Regions from separate parts of the Enterobacter sp. RIT637 genome, predicted to be linked through region 1. Evidence: predicted binding sites of a transcription regulator. Region 1 holds the regulator's gene; each other region holds the start of a gene.

Region 1 (7,353 bases):
TGCGCTGCTTGAAATTGCCGCCATCACGCTGAAGATGGATGAACAGGGCTGGCTTACACCGGACACCACGCTGCATTTCCATGTTGAACCTTTTGAAGGGGCAAACCTGCAGCCAGAGGCGCTGGCCTTTAACGGTATCGATCCGAAAAACCCGTTACGTGGCGCGGTCAGTGAATATGACGCGCTACACGCTATCTTTAAAATGGTGCGCAAAGGCATGAAAGAGAATGACTGTAGCCGCGCCATTATGGTGGCCCACAACGCGACGTTCGATCACAGCTTTACGATGGCCGCCGCAGAGCGCGCCTCGCTGAAACGCAACCCGTTCCATCCGTTTGTGACGTTCGACACCGCAGCCCTAAGCGGTCTGGCGCTGGGCCAAACGGTGCTGTCCAAAGCCTGCATCACGGCAGGGATCGAGTTTGACGGCACGCAGGCGCACTCGGCGCTCTACGATACGGAGCGCACGGCAGAACTGTTTTGTGAAATTGTTAACCGCTGGAAACGCCTGGGCGGCTGGCCGCTGCCGATGGGTGATGAGGCCGATCGCCAATCGTAGGCCGCGTAAGCGCAGCGCCACCCGGCAAAAAAAAAGCGACCACACTAAGCGGGTCGCTTTTTTATTTCCGCAGAAAATTACTCTGCGTCCGGCTCTTCCGTTTTGTACTTCGCCGCCGTCTCTTTGATCAGCTGCTGCAGTTCGCCACGCTGATACATTTCGATCAGGATGTCGCAACCGCCCACCAGCTCACCGTCAACCCACAGCTGTGGGAACGTCGGCCAGTTTGCGTATTTTGGCAGCTCAGCGCGGATGTCCGGGTTCTGCAGGATATCAACGTAAGCAAAACGCTCACCACAGGCAGATAACGCCTGAACCGCTTGTGCGGAGAAACCGCAGCTTGGCAGCTTCGGAGAACCTTTCATGTACAGGAGAATCGGGTTTTCAGCGATTTGTTGCTGAATTTTTTCAATAGTGGTGCTCATGTCTTGCTTCCTTTAACTTCTGTTACGGCATTCGTCTGACATTGTAGCGGTTCAGACAGACATCGGAAAATAACATTTTTGTCACGTCTTACTATTTTAACGGTTAACGCTAAAAGATGCATTGCAAATGACGCTTATCCCTGTTTGCAGTACGGTTTTGCTTAGGGAGTGGACAATTGTGCGACAGAACGATGAATTTTTTTGCACTTGCTAACGAAACATGATTTTAGAATGAAAAATGCTATTAACTTCTCGGGTTTTTATGGATTAGAATCGACGGGCTTTGTAAATCATACGCGGGTATTATTGATGGCCTGCATAAATCAGGGGACTGCCCAGTGGCGCGGATAAATAAAATCTCGATCACGCTCTGTGCTTTACTGTTTACATCACTCACTTTCACGCCAGCGGCGAACGCCTCTGAACAGGCGCGGCATTCTGCTGTACAAAAATCGCATCTGGTTAAGTCCACAGAACGTAAGAAAAAAACCACCAGCAAGACCGTAAAGAAAAAAACACCCACTCAGACCAAAAAGACCGCCTCCAGCAAGACGAAAACATCCCCAGCCCACACCGCACATTCTACCCGACGTAAAGCCTCGCAAACGGCCGCCAACCTTGTGACAGAAAAATGCACTACGCGTAAAGGTCACAAAGCGAAGTGCACGAAGGTCACGAAATTAGCCGAAGTGCATAAAGTCCGTATGCAGAAAGCGCAAAAAACGGCGATGAATAAATTAATGGGGCAAATAGGGAAACCGTATCACTGGGGTGGCACTTCTCCGCGAACGGGTTTCGATTGCAGTGGCCTGGTGTATTACGCTTATAAAGACCTGGTGAAGTTCCGTATTCCGCGTACCGCTAATGAAATGTACCACCTGCGCGACGCCGCACCGGTCAATCGTGGTGAGCTGGAGAACGGAGACCTCGTGTTCTTCCGTACTCAGGGTCGCGGCACGGCTGACCATGTCGGCGTCTACGTTGGCAACGGAAAATTCATTCAGTCACCGCGTAGCGGCCAGGACATCCAGATTACCTCGCTCAGTGAAGACTACTGGGTGCGTCACTACGTTGGCGCACGTCGCGTCATGACGCCAAAAACCATTCGCTAACCCCTGCCCTGCCGCACGCGTGGCAGGGTAAGTTCCTCTTTTGCATACCCTTTCAATTTGCTATCCTTTCCATGTTGTCTGTAGGGTTATTGACAACATACAAATAAAATAAGGAGAGAAGCAATGTCGTTCGAATTACCTGCACTACCGTATGCCAAAGACGCCCTGGCACCGCACATTTCTGCGGAAACCCTGGAATATCATTACGGCAAGCATCACCAGACGTACGTCACCAACCTGAACAATCTGATTAAGGGCACCGATTTCGAAGGCAAAACGCTGGAAGAGATCGTCCGCAGCTCAGAGGGTGGCGTATTTAACAACGCGGCTCAGGTGTGGAACCACACCTTCTACTGGCACTGCCTGGCGCCGAATGCCGGCGGTGAACCTGCCGGTGAACTGGCGGCCGCCATTAACGCCGCTTTTGGCAGCTTCGCGGATTTCAAAGCGAAGTTTACCGATGCAGCCATCAAAAACTTCGGTTCTGGCTGGACGTGGCTGGTCAAAGAAGCGGATGGCAAGCTGGCTATCGTTTCCACCTCGAATGCGGGCACCCCGCTGACCACCAGTGCTAAACCGCTGATGACCGTGGACGTATGGGAACACGCTTACTACATTGATTACCGTAACGCGCGTCCTAACTATCTGGAGCACTTATGGGCGCTGGCTAACTGGGACTTTGTGGCGAAGAACTTCGCCGCGTAAGAGACTCGCAGAAGGGTTCGCCCTTCTGCGTTTTTACTTATTCCGCCGCGCAGGCGGCTTCTGGCTGTTTACGCCCGGACATCAGCACTAACAGCAGGCCGAGTGCGGCAATAATTGCCCCCATTACCGGCACAAAACTGTATCCCAGACCGCCGGAAATCACCGCCCCGCCCGCTGCGGCCCCCAGCGCATTACCCAGGTTAAACGCACCGATATTCACGGAAGAAGAGAGACCTGGCGCTTCATGGGCGACACGCATCACCCGCATCTGAAGCGGTGGTACCACGGCAAAGGTAGCAGCGCCCCACACGACCATCGCAATCGCGGCACCCCATTCGTTGCGCGCCAGCCACGGGATCGCAATCATGATGACAATCAGCAGGGTTAAAAAGCCTTTCAGCGTACCGCTCACGGAACGATCGGCCAGCTTCCCGCCCAGATAGTTACCGATAGAGAAGCCCACGCCAATCAGCACCAGCATCGCGGTAATAAAGATCGGCGTCGCGTGGGTGATATCGTGCAGCACCGGTGAAATATAGGTGTAGAGCGTAAACATCGCACCGGCCCCCAGCACCGTGGTCAGCAACGCGGAAAGCACCTGAGGACGCATCAGCACCGACAGCTCTTTACGCACGTCAGGACGTTCACCGGCGCTCCCTTTCGGTAAGGAGAAGAACAACGCCACCATCGCCACCACGCCCAGCCCGGCTGTCGCCAGGAAAGACATTCGCCAGCCAATCACTTCACCCAGCCAGGTGGCCGCCGGCACACCGCCTATGTTGGCGATAGTCAGCCCCATAAACATGGTCGCCACCGCGCTGGCCTGCTTGTGCTTCGGAACCACGCTTGCCGCAACAACCGAGCCCAGACCGAAAAATGCGCCATGGTTCAGGCTGGTCAGAATACGCGACAGCATCAGGGTGGTGTAATCCGGCGCAATTGCGGAGAGCACGTTGCCCAGCGTAAAGATCACCATTAAAAATATCAGCGCATTGCGACGTGCGCGGTGCGACAGCAGCAGCGTCATCAGCGGGGCCCCGACCATCACGCCGATGGCATAGGCGCTAATTAACATCCCGGCAGCAGGAATAGAGACGTCCACGCCGCGTGCGATAACAGGCAGTAACCCCATGGGGGAGAATTCAGTGGTGCCAATCCCAAAAGCGCCAATCGCCAGGGCCAGCAGAGGAAAATTGATTTTCATGAGTCAACTCCGGATGCCGTGTCATCAAGCGACACAGAACAAAGAAGTCAAAAGCATGACATCAATCACAAAATTTGAGAAGTTAACATTTTGGCAAAAGATTTTTGCCGGAGAGGTAACAATAGGAAGCAAATGAGGAGGGAGAGGACTCTCCCCCCCGCGTAAATCAATGCAGCGCAGCCGTCAAACCACCGGCAACAATCAATGCCAGCACGATAAAGGTGGTCACCAGCGAAAACTTCAGATCGGAACTCATCAATTTTTCTCCTTTTAATCACCCCACGAAAAGTGAGCTTGCTCATTTTTACACAGTTTACGTCAAAAATCTTCCTGGATTTAAACTGATATCCACTTTAGCTCTTCCCCTTTTCATCAAGATAGGACAAAATTCCACGCTAAATTTATTAGCGTACCGGCCATTGACCCCCTCCTGACGTCCTGTGTCGTTTTCCCGGCGTGTCGCAACTCAAGATTGCGTAATAAGGGTGAGAGAAGGCAAACGTTTACCTTCAAGTTTTTCAGGAGTTTAGGATATGGTCTGGAGTGACATTGAATGGCAACAATAAAAGACGTAGCAAAACGCGCAAACGTTTCCACTACAACCGTATCACATGTAATTAACAAAACCCGCTTCGTCGCGGAAGAGACGCGCAACGCCGTCTGGGCGGCGATCAAGGAGTTACATTACTCCCCAAGTGCGGTTGCGCGCAGCCTGAAGGTGAATCACACCAAGTCGATTGGCTTGCTGGCGACCAGCAGCGAAGCGGCCTATTTTGCCGAAATCATCGAAGCCGTTGAGAAAAACTGCTTCCAGAAAGGCTATACGCTGATTCTGGGCAACGCGTGGAACAGCATCGAGAAGCAGCGCGCCTACCTGTCGATGATGGCGCAAAAGCGCGTCGATGGCCTGCTGGTGATGTGTTCTGAGTACCCAGAGTCCGTGCTTTCTATGCTGGAAGAGTATCGCCACATTCCGATGGTGGTGATGGACTGGGGCGAAGCGCGCGCGGATTTCACCGATTCCGTTATCGATAATGCCTTTGAAGGCGGCTATATGGCCGGTCGTTATCTGATCGAACGCGGTCACCGCGAGATTGGCGTGATCCCGGGGCCGCTGGAACGCAACACCGGTGCGGGCCGTCTGGCCGGGTTTATGAAGGCAATGGAAGAGGCGCTCATCACCGTGCCGGAAAACTGGATTGTTCAGGGCGACTTTGAGCCGGAATCCGGCTACCGCGCAATGCAGCAGATTGTCTCCCAACCGCATCGCCCGACGGCCGTTTTCTGTGGCGGCGATATTATGGCGATGGGCGCGCTCTGCGCCGCCGACGAGCTGGGCCTGCGGGTGCCGCAGGATATTTCCGTGATCGGGTATGACAACGTGCGTAACGCGCGCTTCTTCACCCCGGCGCTGACCACCATTCACCAGCCAAAAGATTCACTGGGCGAAACGGCTTTCAACATGCTGATGGACAGGATCGTCAACAAGCGTGAAGAATCCCAGTCGATTGAAGTTCACCCGCGCCTCATTGAGCGCCGCTCCGTGGCGGACGGTCCGTTCCGCGACTATCGCCGTTAATCGCTTACGGAGCCAGTTATGCTGGCTCCCGTAGCCACTCCCGATTCAACGTTTCGCTGTCTCCCAGATAATCCAGCAGCCAGGCCATCGCAGGCGATACGTCGTTTTGCTGCCAGGTCAGACAGCAGGCCGCATCCGGGAACGGATTTTCCAGCGTTAGCGCTGTCCACTCGCCGGTATCGATACGCGGACGCGCGAAGTGTACGGGCACCATCGCCACGCACAGCCCCGCAGAAAGACAGGTTGCCGACGATTCCCAGTCAGGGGCCACCACGCGACGCTGGTTGTCCAGCAGCCAGGTAATGCGCTTGGGCAGCGAGCGCGAGGTATCTTCCAGCACTAGCGACGGCCAGTTGCGCAGCGTGTCATCGCTGAGAGGGCCTTCCATTGTCGCCAGCGGATGATCGCTGGCGACAACGCAGGTCCAGCTCAGCATCCCCATATCGCGAAACGCATAGCGTCCCCCAACGGGGATCGCCTGCGTGGCCCCAATCGCCATCTCAACCCTGCCATCCGCCAGCGCGTCCCAGACGCCGTTGAACACCTCCTGGGAGACCCGCAGTTCGACATCAGAAAAATGACGATAGAAATCCACGATCATCTGCCGGGTCCGTTCCGGCTTAACGATATTATCCACCGCGATGGAGAGATGGCCGCGCCAGCCGTTCGCGATCTGCTGACACTGCTCGCGGGTGATCTGCATTTTTTTGATAACAGAACGCCCTTCCTTCAAAAACCACGCGCCTGCGGGCGTTAATTCCACGTCGCGATGACGCCGCTCGAACAGCGGAACCGCCAGCCACTCTTCCAGCTGACGCACGGTGTAGCTGATCGCCGAGGGTACGCGGTGTAACTCCTGCGCGGCACCGGTGAAACTGCCGTTACGGGCAACAGCATCGACAACTTCAAGAGAATAATCTGACCACATGTTCTGCCTGCAAAAAATTTGAATGCACTCGACAAATATTAGCGTTTCACAAGCCGCTTTGCACTCCCTACACTCTGCGCCAACGTACACCTGCCTCCTCAGGAGAATAAAAGAATGCAACCCAGGAAAGGATTTTTAGTCTGGCTCGGCGGCTTAAGCGTGCTGGGCTTTTTAGCGACCGACATGTATCTGCCCGCGTTTGCCGCGATGCAGGAAGATCTGCAAACCCCCGCAGCCGCTATCAGCGCCAGCCTGAGCCTGTTCCTCGCCGGTTTTGCCTTCGCGCAGCTGCTCTGGGGGCCGCTCTCCGATCGCTTTGGTCGTAAACCGGTGCTGCTACTGGGTCTGGCTATTTTTGCCGTGGGTTGCCTCGGCATGCTGTGGGTACGCGATGCCACCTGGCTGCTGGTACTGCGTTTCATTCAGGCCGTTGGCGTCTGTGCTGCAGCGGTGACCTGGCAGGCGCTGGTGACCGATTATTATCCGGCATCCCGCACTAACCGAATTTTCGCCACCATTATGCCGCTGGTCGGTCTCTCGCCTGCCCTTGCCCCGTTGCTCGGAAGCTGGATCCTCGCCCATTTCGACTGGCAGGCGATTTTCGCCACGCTCTTTGCCATTACCCTGGTACTGATGCTGCCCGCGTTCTTCCTCAAGCCTGCGCATAAAAAAGAGACGCATCCTGACGCGAAGCCGATTACCTTTGCCTCGCTGCTGCGGTCAAAAGCCTATCGCGGCAACGTCCTGATTTACGCAGCCTGTTCCGCCAGTTTCTTCGCGTGGCTGACTGGCTCACCGTTCATTCTGCACGATATGGGATACAGCCCGGCGGCAATCGGCC
Region 2 (7,353 bases), 380 kb from region 1:
CGGTCGAAGCCATCGAGCAGATGGAAATCGAGCTGGGTCGCCTGACGGAGGAGCTGACCTCCCGCGAGCAGAAACTGGCCATCAGCTCCCGCAGCGTGGCGAACATCATCCGTAAGACCATTCAGCGCGAGCAGAACCGTATCCGCCAGCTGAACCAGGGTCTGCAGAGCGTCTCGTTTGGTCAGGTTAACAGCGTGCGTCTGAACGTGAACGTACGTGAGGCTCACTCTACTCTGCTGGACGTGCTGTCTGAACAACACGAACAGCATCAGGACCTGTTCAACAGCAACCGTCTGACCTTCTCTGAAGCGCTGGCGAAGCTGTATCAACGCCTGAACCCGCAGATCGATATGGGCCAGCGTACGCCGCAAACCATTGGTGAAGAGCTGCTGGATTACCGTAACTATCTGGAGATGGAAGTTGAGGTTAACCGTGGCTCCGACGGTTGGCTGCGTGCGGAATCGGGTGCGCTGTCGACGGGTGAGGCTATCGGTACCGGTATGTCGATTCTGGTGATGGTTGTCCAGAGCTGGGAAGATGAAGCGCGTCGTCTGCGCGGCAAAGACATCTCGCCATGCCGACTGCTGTTCCTGGATGAAGCGGCGCGTCTTGACGCCCGTTCCATCGCCACGCTGTTTGAGCTTTGCGATCGCCTCGATATGCAGCTCATCATCGCGGCACCGGAAAACATTAGCCCGGAAAAAGGGACGACTTACAAACTGGTGCGTAAAGTATTCCAGAACAGCGAACACGTACACGTTGTCGGGTTACGCGGTTTTGCACCGCAACCACCGGAGTCGTTACCGGGTACGGCAGACGCCTCCTGAGGTGTTTTGTTACAAAGCGCGGCGCAGTAGCGCCGCTTTTTTTTACTCTTAGCTTGTGCTTACGGCTGCGTTATCTTTAAACTTCTTTACATAAGGTAAGCCAACAGCATTTATGCCTACCTATAATGAAAGAAAGCCCCAATGTGATGGGCGTGTCGTGAAAACAGGGGGCAAGGGATGTTGCTAAAGAAAAATCGTGGTCGTCAGCTGTCAGTGCTGAGTTTATGTCTGGCAATGACGTTTGCTCCACTGTTCACCGCGCAGGCTGATGAGCCTGAGGTTGTACCGACTGACAGCTCTGCAACGATGGGCGCTCAGCCGACGTCGTTGTCACAGCCGCTGGAGCAGTCACCAGCAACGGCCATTATGGCCGGTATTACGCCGTTACCTGAAGGTATCGACACAGAGTCTGTTCGTCAGCAGCTGCAGTCCGGGCTGCCATCAGGATATACGCCTGCTTATCTCAATCAGCTCACGCTGCTCTATGCCGCGCGCGATATGAAACCAATGTGGGACAATCGTGACGCGGTGCGTGCTTTCCAGCAGCAGCTGGCAGAAGTGGCAATCGCGGGCATTCAGCCGCAGTTTACGGCCTGGGTTGAGCTGTTGACCGATCCTGCCGTGACGGGGAAGGCGCGTGACGTGGTTCTCTCGGATGCCATGATGGGGTATCTCCAGTTTGTTGCGGGTATCCCGGTAAATGGCAATCGTTGGTTATACAGCGAAAAACCCTACAAGCTGGCGACGCCAGCCCTGTCGGTCATAAACCAATGGCAACTGTCACTGGATAATGGCGACCTGCCGCGCTTTATCGCAAGCCTTGCGCCTGCACATCCGCAATACGCCACAATGCACCAGTCGCTGCTTGAGCTGGTTGCAGATTCGCGTCCGTGGCCGCAGTTGCGCGCGACCGCCACGCTGCGTCCGGGGCAGTGGAGCAGCGATGTTCCCGCACTGCGCGAAATTCTCAAACGTTCCGGTATTATGGAGAATGGACCAAAAATTGCGCTTCCTGGCGATGACGGTCAAAGCGTGGCCGTGAGCCCGTCGGCACCGGTAAAAGAGACCAGCGCAGCTCCGCTAAGCTCGAAGCCAGCCGCGTATGACCGCGAGCTGGTTGCGGCAGTTAAGCAGTTCCAGGCTACTCAGGGGCTGGGTGCCGATGGCGTAATTGGTCCGTCAACACGCGACTGGCTGAATGTTTCTCCGGCACAACGGGCGGGCGTACTGGCGCTGAATATCCAGCGTTTGCGCTTGCTACCAGGCACGCTGTCAACCGGCATCATGGTGAATATCCCGGCGTATTCGCTGGTCTATTACCAGAACGGGAGTGAAGTGCTGGCTTCGCGTGTGATTGTCGGGCGTCCCGATCGTAAAACGCCAATGATGAGCAGCGCGCTGAATAACGTGGTGGTTAACCCGCCATGGAACGTACCGCCGACGCTGGCCCGGAAGGATATCCTGCCTAAGGTCTGGAACGATCCCGGGTATCTGGAGCGCCACGGTTATACCGTGATGCGCGGCTGGAACAGCAAAGAGGCGATAGATCCCTGGATGGTCGACTGGTCAACGATAACGGCGTCGAATTTACCGTTCCGCTTCCAGCAGGCTCCGGGTGCCCATAACTCGCTGGGGCGCTATAAGTTCAACATGCCAAGTTCAGATGCAATCTATCTGCATGATACGCCGAACCACAACCTGTTCCAGAAGGACACGCGCGCGCTCAGTTCAGGCTGCGTCCGTGTAAATAAAGCCTCCGAGCTGGCGAATATGCTGCTGCAGGATGCGGGCTGGAACGATACGCGGATTTCAGATGCGTTGAAACAAGGTGATACCCGTTACGTGAATATTCGACACAACATTCCGGTCAATCTTTACTATCTGACGGCGTTTGTCGGCGAGGACGGGCGCACCCAGTACCGTACAGATATTTACAATTATGATCTCACCGCGCGATCCGGCGCACAAATTTTGCCAAAAGCTGAACAATTAATCAGGTAAATGAAGTAGTTCGGGAAAATTGATTGTCGTAAGTTATGGTGAATACGGGGCGATCTGGCTGTAAGCCGCGTATTCACTGGGGTTGGGCGCCTTGACGTAAGCTGTTTTGACAGTTAAGGTGCCCTTCGTGCGCTAAGCATATTTACGATTTCATTGACCTGTAGACCTGATTATCATGGACAAATTTGACGCTAATCGCCGCAAATTGCTGGCGTTAGGTGGTGTTGCGCTCGGCGCTGCGGCCATCCTTCCGACGCCAGCATTTGCCACCCTCTCGACACCACGTCCGCGTATTTTAACGCTCAACAATCTTCATACCGGTGAGTCGCTTAAAGCGGAGTTTTTCGATGGCAGAGGCTATATTCAGGATGAATTAGCAAGACTTAACCATTTTTTCCGTGATTTCCGCGCGAATAAAATAAAAGCCATCGATCCAGGACTGTTTGATCAGATTTTCCGCCTTCAGGGCCTGCTGGGCACCAGCAAGCCGGTGCAGCTCATTTCAGGATACCGTTCACTCGATACCAACAATGAACTGCGCGCCCACAGCCGTGGGGTAGCGAAAAAAAGCTATCACACCAAAGGGCAGGCAATGGATTTCCACATTGAAGGCGTTTCGTTAGCCAATATTCGCAAAGCCGCGTTATCTATGCGCGCAGGTGGTGTAGGATACTACCCACGTAGCAACTTTGTGCATATTGATACCGGGCCGGTTCGGCACTGGTAATAACGAAACACAGGAGCAGTATGAACTATCGTATTATTCCGGTTACCGCGTTCTCCCAGAACTGTTCATTGATCTGGTGCGAGCAAACTAAACTGGCCGCGCTTGTCGATCCCGGCGGTGACGCTGAGAAAATCAAGCAGGAAGTCGCAGCAAGCGGCGTTACGCTGATGCAGATTTTGCTCACTCATGGTCATCTTGACCATGTAGGTGCTGCGGCTGAACTGGCTGAACACTACGGTGTGCCGGTTATTGGCCCGGAAAAAGAAGATGAGTTCTGGCTGCAGGGGTTACCCGCCCAAAGCCGCATGTTTGGCCTTGATGAGTGTCTGCCATTGACGCCCGATCGTTGGTTAAACGAGGGAGACCGCGTTACCGTAGGGAATGTGACTTTACAGGTGTTGCATTGTCCTGGGCATACGCCAGGCCATATCGTCTTCTTTGATGACCAGTCACGTCTGCTGATTTCCGGCGATGTGATTTTCAAAGGTGGCGTAGGACGCAGCGATTTCCCGCGCGGCGATCACGGGCAGCTGATTCAGTCGATTAAACAAAAGTTATTGCCGCTGGGTGATGACGTAACGTTTATCGCAGGACACGGTCCGATGTCGACGCTGGGCTATGAACGGCTCCATAACCCGTTCCTTCAGGATGAAATGCCTGTCTGGTAACCAGAATAAAAAAAAGCCTGCATAACGCAGGCTTTTTTTATGGGCGCAAATTACAGTACGGCGACAATCGCTTCGCACAGTGGCGCCATGTTGTCAGGCGTCATGCCTGCAACGTTTACGCGGCCAGACGCTACGGCGTACACGCCAAACTCTTCACGCAGACGCAGAACCTGCTCTTTGGTCAGGCCGCTGAACGAGAACATGCCGTTCTGTTTGATGATAAAGCTGAAGTCGCGGTCCGCGCCTTTCTCAGCCAGAGTGTTCACAAACAGCAGGCGCATGCGCTGAATGCGCTGGCGCATATCGTTCAGCTCTTGTTCCCAGATCGCGCGCAGGGCATCGTTGCTCAGGATGGTAGCAACAACAGAGGCACCGTGAGCCGGTGGGTTAGAGTAGTTAGCGCGGATCACGGACTTCATCTGGCTGAACGCACGATCGACGGTCTCTTCGTTTGCCGCGACCAGCGTACAGGCGCCAACGCGCTCGTTGTACAGGCCGAAGTTCTTGGAATAAGAACTCGCTACGATCAGTTCCTGATGTACCGCGGCGAACGCGCGCAGGCCTTCCGCATCTTCTTCCAGACCACGGGCAAAGCCCTGATAGGCGAAGTCAAACAGCGGCAGCCAGCCTTTTTCAACGGACAGCTTAGCCAGGTGTTCCCACTGCTCCAGCGTCGGGTCGATACCGGTTGGGTTGTGGCAGCAACCGTGGAACAGCACCACGTCACCTGCCTGCGCTTCGCTCAGGCTCGCCAGCAGGCCGTCGAAGTCGAGAGAGTGGTTTGCCGCGTCGTAGTAAGCATATTCACGCACTTCCAGACCCGCAGAGTTGAAGACGCTCTTGTGGTTTGGCCAGCTTGGGTTGCTCACCCATACGCGCTTAACAGAGGTATTTTTCGCAAGGAAATCCGCCGCAACGCGCAGCGCGCCGGTACCGCCAGGGGTTTGTGCTGTGCGAGCGCGTTTGCTGCTCACAATTTCGCTGCCTTTACCGAACAGCAGCTCCTGGGTGCAGCGACCAAATTCAGGGATACCATCAATACCGAGGTAGTTTTTGGTGGTTTCGTTTTCCAGCAGATACTGCTCAGCTTTTTTAACGCTGGTCAGGACCGGGGTTTTGCCGGTTTCATCTTTATATACACCAATACCCAGGTTGATTTTGCCAGGGCGGTCATCGGCACGAAACAGATCGGCCAGGCCCAGAATAGGGTCGGCAGGAGCGGCGGTAATGTTCTCAAACATGACGAAGTTCCATTGTGATTACAGAAGTGAAATCCGCTATCAGGTTAACGGTAGATTTACAAAATGCCAACCGTTTGCGACGAAAAGCGTGCGGCTTTTCAAAAGTCGCCATTATTTTCTGTCACGCATAAAAAAACAGGGCCGAAGCCCTGTTCATTAAGCATATAACAAAGTGGTGTACTGATTAGAACTGGTAAACCAGACCTACAGCAACGGTATCATCGTTGTTGATGCCCAGTTTGTTGTCGTCTTTCAGCTGGTTGATCTGGTAGTCAACATAGGTGGACATGTTTTTGTTGAAGTAGTAAGTCGCACCGATGTCGATGTAGTTGATGTAGTCTTCATCACCCACGCCTTCTACGTCTTTCGCTTTAGATTTGTAGTAAGCGATGGATGGACGCAGACCGAAGTCGAACTGGTACTGAGCAACAACAGAGAAGTCCTGAGTTTTGTTAGCGAAGCCGTTGTCCAGGCGAGCCGCGTTACGCATTTCACCGTACAGTGCTGCCAGGTAAATGTTGTTCGCGTCGTATTTCAGACCGGTAGCCCACTGCTCAGCTTTATCGCCTTTACCCCACTGCAGCGTTTGCTGGTTATTGGTACGGTCAGCTGCGCCGTATGCACCTACAACACCGAAGCCTTCGAAATCGTAGCTAACAGAAGTTGCCCAGCCGTCGCCGTTGGAACGCAGCGCATCGGTACGCTCGTTTTTGCCCAAGTACTGAACGCCAAAGTTCAGACCGTCAACCAGGCCGAAGAAGCCGCTGTTACGGTAAGTCGCCAGACCACCAGTACGGCCAGAGAAGAAGTTATCGCTCACGCCGGTGTCGCCGCCGAACTCTGGCAGCATATCGGTGATACCAATGGCATCATAAACCAGGCCGTAGTTACGACCGTAGTCGAAGGAGCCTGCGTCACCGAATTTCAGACCTGCGAATGCCAGACGGGTTTTGTTACCGGACTGTGCATCGGAGCCTTCAGAGTTGTTACCCTGGAAGTTGTATTCCCACTGACCGTAGCCGGCCAGCTGATCGTTGATCTGAGTTTCGCCTTTGAAGCCCAGACGCGCGTAAGTTTTGTCGCCATCGTTGCCGTCATTATCAGAGAAGTAATGCAGACCAACAGCTTTCCCGTAAAGATCTAATTTGTTGCCGTCTTTGTTATAGATTTCTGCAGCGTTTGCTGCACCGGCTACCAGCAGGGCAGGGATAACCACTGCCAGGATATTGCGCTTCATCATTATTTATTACCCTCATTGGTTTTTTTATGACACTCGCCACTGCCGTCAATAAATTCTGTCAATAAATATTTCCGGAACTATTGATGAGAGTTAGGTGTCTTTATGTATCTGACAGGCATCTTTCCATTCATAGAACCGTTTCGCTAGCCTGAAAGTGCTACAATTCTCAAGATTGAGTAACAAAAAGAAATTATGTGTAACTAAATGTGTATTTTTGGGAACTTTGTGAACCATCTCAAATTTCAGAGAGACTTGGTTAATTAATCGGCGGTTTCATTCCTATATATATGAATTGCTTATATTTAATTTGGCTAAAGGCAATTCATATACGCAGCCGTTCAACGCCTCATCTTTTCTTATGACCGCGAAAAGACTTCTGGATGGCTGTGAATTTGAGTAAAAAATATGCTATTGCTTGAGGATCGAATAATCACAATAAGATTGTGGGATTTTTTTTATTCAAAGATATTTCGTGGAAACAAAACGTAACAGCTAGTGCTTTTGACGGGGTTGTCATTTAAAGAGGCTGACTTTGCACTGACGTAAACTGACATTGCAGAATAAAATAATGGCCAGCTTTTGCTGGCCATTATGATTGATGCGGGTTAGAAGCTTGCGTTACGCGGTGTACGTGGGAACGGAATCACAT
Region 3 (7,353 bases), on a different contig from region 1:
GGTATAAATACGCGCGGTTTTCTCGTTAAAGTTCCCGGTACCGATGTGGGCGTACCGCACCACGTCGTCACCCTCTTTACGGGAGATCAGGAACAGCTTGGCGTGAATTTTCAGCCCCGGCGCGGAGAAGATAACGTGCACGCCCGCTTCCGTCAGACGGCGCGCCCAGTGGATGTTCGCCTCTTCGTCGAAGCGTGCCTGCAACTCGACCACGACCGTGACTTTTTTGCCGTTGTGCGCCGCGTGGATCATTGCGTCGATGATGCGGGAATCTTTTGCCACGCGGTAAATGTTGATTTTGATCGCCAGCACGTTCGGGTCGAACGAGGCCTGACGCAGCAGCTCCAGCACGTGTTCAAAGGTGTGGTACGGATAGTAAAGCAGCACATCGCGCTCGCGGATGGCGTCGAATCCGTTACGGAATTTATCGAACCAGAGATGACGCAGGCGCGGCAGCGGTTTGTTCACCAGATTGGCTTTGCCAACGTTCGGGAAGCCAATAAAGTCTTTAAAGTTGTGGTAGCGCCCGCCGGGAATGATCGAGTCGTAGCGGGAGATGGTCAGCTTCTCGCGCAGCATTTCAACCATCGCATCCGGCATATCGCGCTGATAGACGAAACGGACCGGCTCGGCCGTCAGACGCTGCTTGAGGCTGGAGGACATCAGCTCCATCAGGCTGGCTTCCATCTCATGCACCAGGTCATATTCGGCGTCGCGGGTCATCTTCATCGAATAGGCGTTTAACGCATCGTAATCGAAGAAGCCTTTGAAAATGTCGTCCAGGCAGTAGCGCAGGATGTTATCCAGCAGGATCATCGGCTTGCGGCGTCGCGGGGTTTCCGGCGGCAGGTTCACAAAGCGCGGAACCTTATCGGACGGGATCTCCAGCAGCGCGTAGCTGATATTCTCACCACGAATGATTTCGACCGCCAGATAGGTGTAATCGTCCTTCAGAAACTGGACCAGATCGGTTTCGCGGTTAATCAGAATAGGGGTGATGTGCTGACGCAGATAGTGTTTAAAGTAGTGGCGCAGCCAGGTCTGTTGGTTGGCGGAGAGCTGGCGTTCGTTAATCAGGAAGATTTGGTTGCGCGCCATTTCCAGCAGCAGCTCGTTGTAGAGGCCATCAAATTCCTGATCGGCTTTCATAACGCGAGACTGGATTTTTCCAAGCAGATGGCGTGAGTGGGAATTTAGACCCTGCTCTTCGCTGATGATGATCCGCCGCTTCAGTTCAGCAAAGCGAACCTTGTAGAACTCATCCAGGTTGTTGGAATAAATGCCCAAAAAACGCATACGCTCGATCAGCGGGTTACTTTTGTCTGCCGCTTCCTGGAGTACACGCTCGTTGAATGCTAACCAGCTTAGCTCTTTCTCGATATATAACTTTTCCTGACCCATTACAGCTCACACTCCAGTTCAATCACAGGACGTGGTAAATCCGTCTCGTCCTTATTATGGCGAGCATTTCCACGATATGTCCAACAGTGCCAGAAAAGTATGACAGTTATTTTTTTTGTTGGGGAATTTAGAGGGTTGGAGAAGGGAATATCGGGTAATGCAACGTACAGGTCGGGTAAGCGCAGCAGCGCCACCCGACATAACAAACTACTCTTCGGCCGCATAACCTTGCGGGGGTAACTTCACGCCGTCCAGCCAGGCTGCGCCGTCGCGCATCTCCAGACGGCCCTCAACAAACCAGCTTACCACCAGCGGGTAAATGGCGTGTTCCTGGGTCTGTACGCGTTCGGTCACGTCGTCTTCGCTATCGCCGTCAAAGACCGGCACTTTGGCCTGCAGGATCACCGGGCCGCCGTCCAGCTCGTCGGTCACGAAATGGACAGAGGTACCGTGCTCCTCGTCGCCGTTTTCCAGCACCTGACGATGGGTGTGTAAGCCCGGATATTTCGGCAGCAGGGAAGGGTGAATATTCAGCAGACGTCCGGCGAAGTGTTCGACAAAAGCGGGGCTCAGAATACGCATATAGCCCGCCAGCACGACCACGTCCGGCGCGTAGGCATCAATCTCCTGCACCAGTTCCCGATCAAAGGCTTCACGCCCGGCGAACTGGCTGGCTTCCAGCGCGTGCGCAGGAATGTTCGCCTCCCGCGCGCGCTCAAGGCCGAACGCGTCGGCCTTGTTGCTGAAGACTGCCCGAATGGTGCCATTGATTTTCTTCTGTTTGCAGGCGTCTATGATTGCCTGCAAATTGCTTCCGTTGCCGGAAATGAGCACCACGATGTTTTTCATTCAATGACCACACGCTGTTCGGAATCGGAAGCTTTAATCGTACCGATTTTCCACGCGTTTTCACCTTTTTCAGTCAGCAGCTTAACGGCTTTATCCGCTTCACTTGCCGGCAGGGCGATAACCATACCCACGCCGCAGTTAAAGGTGCGGTACATTTCGTGAGAGCTCACGTTGCCAGCGGTCTGCAGCCAGTTGAAGACGGCTGGCCACTGCCATGAGGATTCGTCGATCACCGCCTGGGTGTTGTCCGGCAGAACGCGCGGAATGTTTTCCCAGAAGCCGCCACCGGTCAGGTGGGCAATGGCGTGAACGTCGACGTTCTCGATAAGCTCAAGTACGTTTTTGACGTAGATGCGGGTCGGCGCCAGCAGGTGGTCAGCCAGCGGTTTACCGTCCAGCTCGGTGGTCAGCGGGTCGCAGCCGCTCACTTCGAGAATTTTACGTACCAGGGAGTAGCCGTTGGAGTGCGGACCGCTGGAGGCCAGTGCGATCAGCACATCGCCATCGGCCACTTTGCTGCCGTCGATAATTTCTGATTTTTCTACTACGCCGACGCAGAAGCCTGCGACGTCATAATCTTCGCCGTGGTACATGCCCGGCATTTCTGCGGTTTCGCCGCCGACCAGCGCACAGCCGGACTGCAGGCAGCCTTCGGCGATACCGCTAATCACGCTGGCTGCGGTGTCCACGTCCAGCTTGCCGGTTGCGTAGTAATCGAGGAAGAACAGCGGCTCCGCGCCCTGTACCACCAGATCGTTCACGCACATCGCGACCAGATCGATACCGATCGTGTCGTGACGTTTTAAATCCATCGCCAGGCGCAGTTTGGTGCCTACACCGTCAGTACCCGAGACCAGAACTGGTTCACGATATTTTTGCGGCAGTGCGCACAGCGCGCCGAAGCCACCCAGGCCACCCATCACTTCCGGGCGGCGGGTTTTCTTCACCACACCTTTGATTCGGTCAACCAGCGCATTACCTGCGTCAATATCAACACCGGCATCTTTGTAGCTGAGAGAAGTTTTGTTGGTCACGGCTTAAATCCCCACGCGATTGCATAGCTAGTAAGAAAAATCGGCGCAATTCTAACAGTCCAGGCAAACGTTTGCGAGCCTATTCTGGACGTGGGGATCTTTTTTTCTGCGTGCTCCGGGAATGCAGCCAAACTTGACTCTGTTCACGAAAATGAAACCGGTTTCTGAGAACTGCTTGCAACGGGTATTCCCTTTGCACATCATCGAACTGAAACCGGTTTCTGTAATTGTTTTTGCAGAAAATAACGCAGAATGAGGGAAAGCGAATGTCAGGATTTAAAGCAGGTTTTCTGTGGGGTGGGGCCGTAGCGGCGCACCAGCTGGAAGGCGGCTGGAAAGAGGGCGGCAAGGGCGTGAGCGTGGCCGATGTCATGACCGCGGGCGCGCACGGCGTGCCGCGTGAAATCACCAACGGCGTGCTGGAAGGGAAAAATTACCCTAATCACGAAGCCATCGATTTCTACCATCGCTATAAAGAAGACATCAAACTCTTTGCCGAGATGGGCTTCAAATGTTTCCGTACCTCCATCGCCTGGACGCGTATCTTCCCGAAAGGGGACGAGCTTGAGCCTAACGAGGCTGGCCTGAAATTTTATGACGATCTGTTCGACGAGTGCCTGAAGCACGGCATCGAACCGGTTATCACGCTTTCCCACTTCGAGATGCCGTTCCACCTGGTCACCGAATACGGCGGCTGGCGTAACCGAAAGCTGATCGACTTCTTCGTGCGCTTCGCAAAAGTGGTGTTCCAGCGCTACCAGCATAAGGTGAAGTACTGGATGACCTTTAACGAGATCAACAACCAGGCCAACTTCCACGAAGACTTTGCCCCGTTTACCAACTCTGGCCTGAAATACGCGCCCGGTGAAGACCGCGAGCCGGTGATGTTCCAGGCCGCGCACTATGAACTGGTGGCCAGCGCCCTGGCGGTGAAGGCGGGGCGCGAGATTAACCCGTCGCTGCAGATCGGCTGCATGATTGCCATGTGCCCTATCTATCCGCTGACCTGCGCCCCGGACGATATGATGATGGCGATGAACGCCATGCACCGCCGCTACTGGTTCACCGACGTGCACGTGCGCGGCAGGTACCCGCAGCATCTGCTCAACTACTTCGAACGTCGCGGCTTCGCGCTGGATATTACTAAAGAAGATAAAGCGGCGCTGACGCAGGGCTGCGTGGACTACATCGGGTTCAGCTACTACATGTCCTTCGCCACCAAGGCGACGGCGGACAATCCGCAGCTGGACTACGACGAGAGCAAGAGCCTGGTCTCTAACCCGTACGTGCAGAAATCCGACTGGGGCTGGCAGATTGACCCGGTGGGGCTGCGCTACTCCCTGAACTGGTTCTGGGATCACTACCAGCTGCCGCTGTTTATCGTTGAAAACGGCTTTGGCGCGATTGACGTGCAGGAGAGCGACGGCACGGTGAACGACCAGTACCGTATTGATTACCTTTCCGCGCATATCCGCGAGATGAAAAAAGCGGTGGTGGAAGACGGCGTAGATCTGATGGGCTACACCCCGTGGGGCTGTATCGACCTGGTGTCTGCCGGTACGGGCGAAATGAAAAAACGCTACGGCTTTATCTTTGTCGATAAAGATAACGAAGGGAACGGCACGCTGAACCGCAGCAAGAAGAAGTCGTTCGACTGGTATAAGCAGGTGATTGCGAGCAACGGCGATAACCTGTAATTGTCGGGTGGCGCTAACGCTTACCCGACCTACACTACACGTAGGCCCGCGTAAGCGCAGCGCCACCGGGCAGAACCCACACTTAAGCCGGAGACGTATCTCCGGTTTTTTGTCTTTGCTTGATCCCTGTCAAGCAACATGGGTATGGCCTAATCCGAAAAAAGCGGTATAATCCCGCGATTTTTTTGCGGATGCCACCTCAGAGGAGAAAGAGAATGAAGATTGTGGAAGTGAAACACCCACTCGTTAAACACAAGTTGGGCCTGATGCGTGAGCATGACATCAGCACGAAGCGTTTTCGCGAACTGGCTTCTGAAGTGGGCAGCCTGCTGACCTACGAAGCGACCTCCGATCTGGAAACGGAAAAAGTGACCATCGAAGGCTGGAACGGCCCGGTACAGGTTGAGCAGATCAAAGGTAAGAAAATTACCGTTGTGCCAATCTTGCGTGCCGGTCTCGGCATGATGGAAGGCGTGCTGGAGCACGTCCCAAGCGCACGTATCAGCGTGGTGGGGATCTACCGTAACGAAGAAACCCTTGAGCCGGTTCCTTACTTCCAGAAGCTGGTGTCTAACATCGACGAGCGTATGGCGCTGGTGGTTGACCCAATGCTGGCAACCGGCGGTTCTATGATCGCCACCATCGACCTGCTGAAAAAAGCGGGCTGCAGCAGCATCAAAGTGCTGGTGCTGGTAGCGGCACCGGAAGGGATCGCGGCGCTGGAGAAAGCGCACCCGGACGTTGAGCTGTATACCGCCTCTATCGACCAGGGGCTGAACGAGCACGGGTACATCATCCCGGGGCTCGGCGATGCCGGCGATAAGATCTTTGGTACGAAATAATCGAATAACGATAAATAAGCCGACTTTGATAGTCGGCTTTTTTTTGAATAAAACACCAACAATACTACACAGAGGAAAACACTATGACGCGCCGTGCTATCGGGGTGAGTGAAAGACCGCCGCTTTTACAGACTATCCCGCTTAGTTTGCAGCACCTGTTTGCCATGTTTGGCGCAACCGTGCTGGTGCCAATCCTGTTCCACATTAACCCGGCTACCGTGCTGCTGTTCAACGGCATCGGTACGCTGCTGTACCTCTTCATCTGTAAAGGCAAAATCCCGGCGTATCTGGGGTCGAGCTTTGCCTTTATTTCGCCGGTGTTGCTGTTGCTGCCGCTGGGTTATGAGGTCGCGCTCGGCGGCTTTATCATGTGTGGCGTGCTGTTCTGCCTGGTATCCTTCATTGTGAAGAAAGCGGGTACCGGCTGGCTGGACGTGATGTTCCCCCCTGCGGCGATGGGCGCAATCGTTGCCGTTATCGGTCTGGAGCTGGCGGGCGTTGCGGCGAACATGGCCGGCCTGCTGCCTGCTGACGGCCAGTCACCGGATTCCAAAACCATTATCATCTCGCTGGTAACGCTGGGCGTGACGGTGTTTGGTTCTGTGTTGTTCCGCGGCTTCATGGCGATTATCCCGATCCTGATCGGCGTGCTGGCGGGCTATGCGCTCTCCTTCGCAATGGGCGTTGTGGATACCACCCCGATTGCCGAAGCGCACTGGTTCGCGCTGCCAACCTTCTACACCCCGCGCTTTGAGTGGTTCGCTATCTTCACCATTCTGCCAGCCGCGCTGGTGGTGATTGCGGAGCACGTTGGCCACCTGGTGGTGACGGCGAACATCGTTAAGCGCGATTTAATCCGCGACCCGGGCCTGCACCGCTCCATGTTTGCGAACGGTTTCTCCACCATCATCTCCGGTTTCTTCGGCTCTACGCCAAACACCACCTACGGTGAGAACATCGGCGTGATGGCGATTACCCGCGTCTACAGTACCTGGGTTATCGGCGGTGCGGCGATCATCGCCATTATGCTCTCCTGCGTCGGCAAGCTGGCGGCAGCGATTCAGATCATCCCGGTGCCGGTGATGGGCGGCGTTTCTCTTCTGCTGTACGGCGTGATCGGTGCCTCCGGTATTCGCGTGCTGATTGAGTCCAAAGTGGATTACAGCAAGGCGCAGAACCTGATCCTCACCTCCGTTATCCTGATTATCGGCGTGAGCGGTGCGAAGGTGCACATCGGTGCGGCAGAGCTGAAGGGCATGGCGCTGGCGACCATCGTGGGCGTGGGCCTGAGCCTGATCTTTAAGCTGATTTCCGTTCTGCGTCCTGAGGAAGAAATTCTGGATGCTGACGACAGCGAAAAAGCGCCACATTGATCCTTTAACCGGGTGGACGATCCGCCCGGTTCTCTCCTTGCAGGTTCCGTGCTAAACTCCGTTCCGATTTTATGTAAGATCTGGTTGAGGTACTTCTGAACGGACCGGCACAGCTCTCTCTGCCACTTTATCTCCCTGACGACGAAACTTTCGCGAG

The links. Region 1 encodes PurR, which represses purine synthesis genes. Its sites were predicted from a motif close to CANGCAAACGTTTGCNTG; they were not measured.
Region 2: a site for PurR is predicted at 5,528-5,545, ahead of K5E19_RS00345 (amino acid aminotransferase). Genes of this name have one in related genera too.
Region 3: a site for PurR is predicted at 3,345-3,362, ahead of purM (phosphoribosylformylglycinamidine cyclo-ligase). Genes of this name have one in related genera too.

Annotation. Positions count from the first base shown of each region.
Region 1 covers NZ_JAIHAZ010000001.1:461,135-468,487, reverse strand. Annotated here, with positions in the region: gene rnt (ribonuclease T) at 1-559, shown strand, start outside; gene grxD (monothiol glutaredoxin 4) at 637-984, opposite strand; gene K5E19_RS02270 (C40 family peptidase) at 1,323-2,096, shown strand; gene sodB (superoxide dismutase [Fe]) at 2,220-2,801, shown strand; gene K5E19_RS02260 (MFS transporter) at 2,839-4,005, opposite strand; gene K5E19_RS02255 (YnhF family membrane protein) at 4,172-4,261, opposite strand; gene purR (HTH-type transcriptional repressor PurR) at 4,559-5,584, shown strand; gene punR (DNA-binding transcriptional activator PunR) at 5,601-6,512, opposite strand; gene punC (purine nucleoside transporter PunC) at 6,627-7,353, shown strand, end outside.
Region 2 covers NZ_JAIHAZ010000001.1:83,842-91,194, forward strand. Annotated here, with positions in the region: gene mukB (chromosome partition protein MukB) at 1-827, shown strand, start outside; gene ldtD (L,D-transpeptidase) at 1,005-2,828, shown strand; gene K5E19_RS00335 (YcbK family protein) at 3,004-3,555, shown strand; gene K5E19_RS00340 (MBL fold metallo-hydrolase) at 3,576-4,223, shown strand; gene K5E19_RS00345 (amino acid aminotransferase) at 4,274-5,464, opposite strand; gene ompF (porin OmpF) at 5,649-6,704, opposite strand; gene asnS (asparagine--tRNA ligase) at 7,310-7,353, opposite strand, start outside.
Region 3 covers NZ_JAIHAZ010000004.1:146,751-154,103, reverse strand. Annotated here, with positions in the region: gene ppk1 (polyphosphate kinase 1) at 1-1,401, opposite strand, end outside; gene purN (phosphoribosylglycinamide formyltransferase) at 1,609-2,250, opposite strand; gene purM (phosphoribosylformylglycinamidine cyclo-ligase) at 2,247-3,284, opposite strand; gene K5E19_RS09410 (6-phospho-beta-glucosidase) at 3,551-4,981, shown strand; gene upp (uracil phosphoribosyltransferase) at 5,197-5,823, shown strand; gene uraA (uracil permease) at 5,907-7,196, shown strand; gene K5E19_RS09395 (DnaA inactivator Hda) at 7,292-7,353, shown strand, end outside.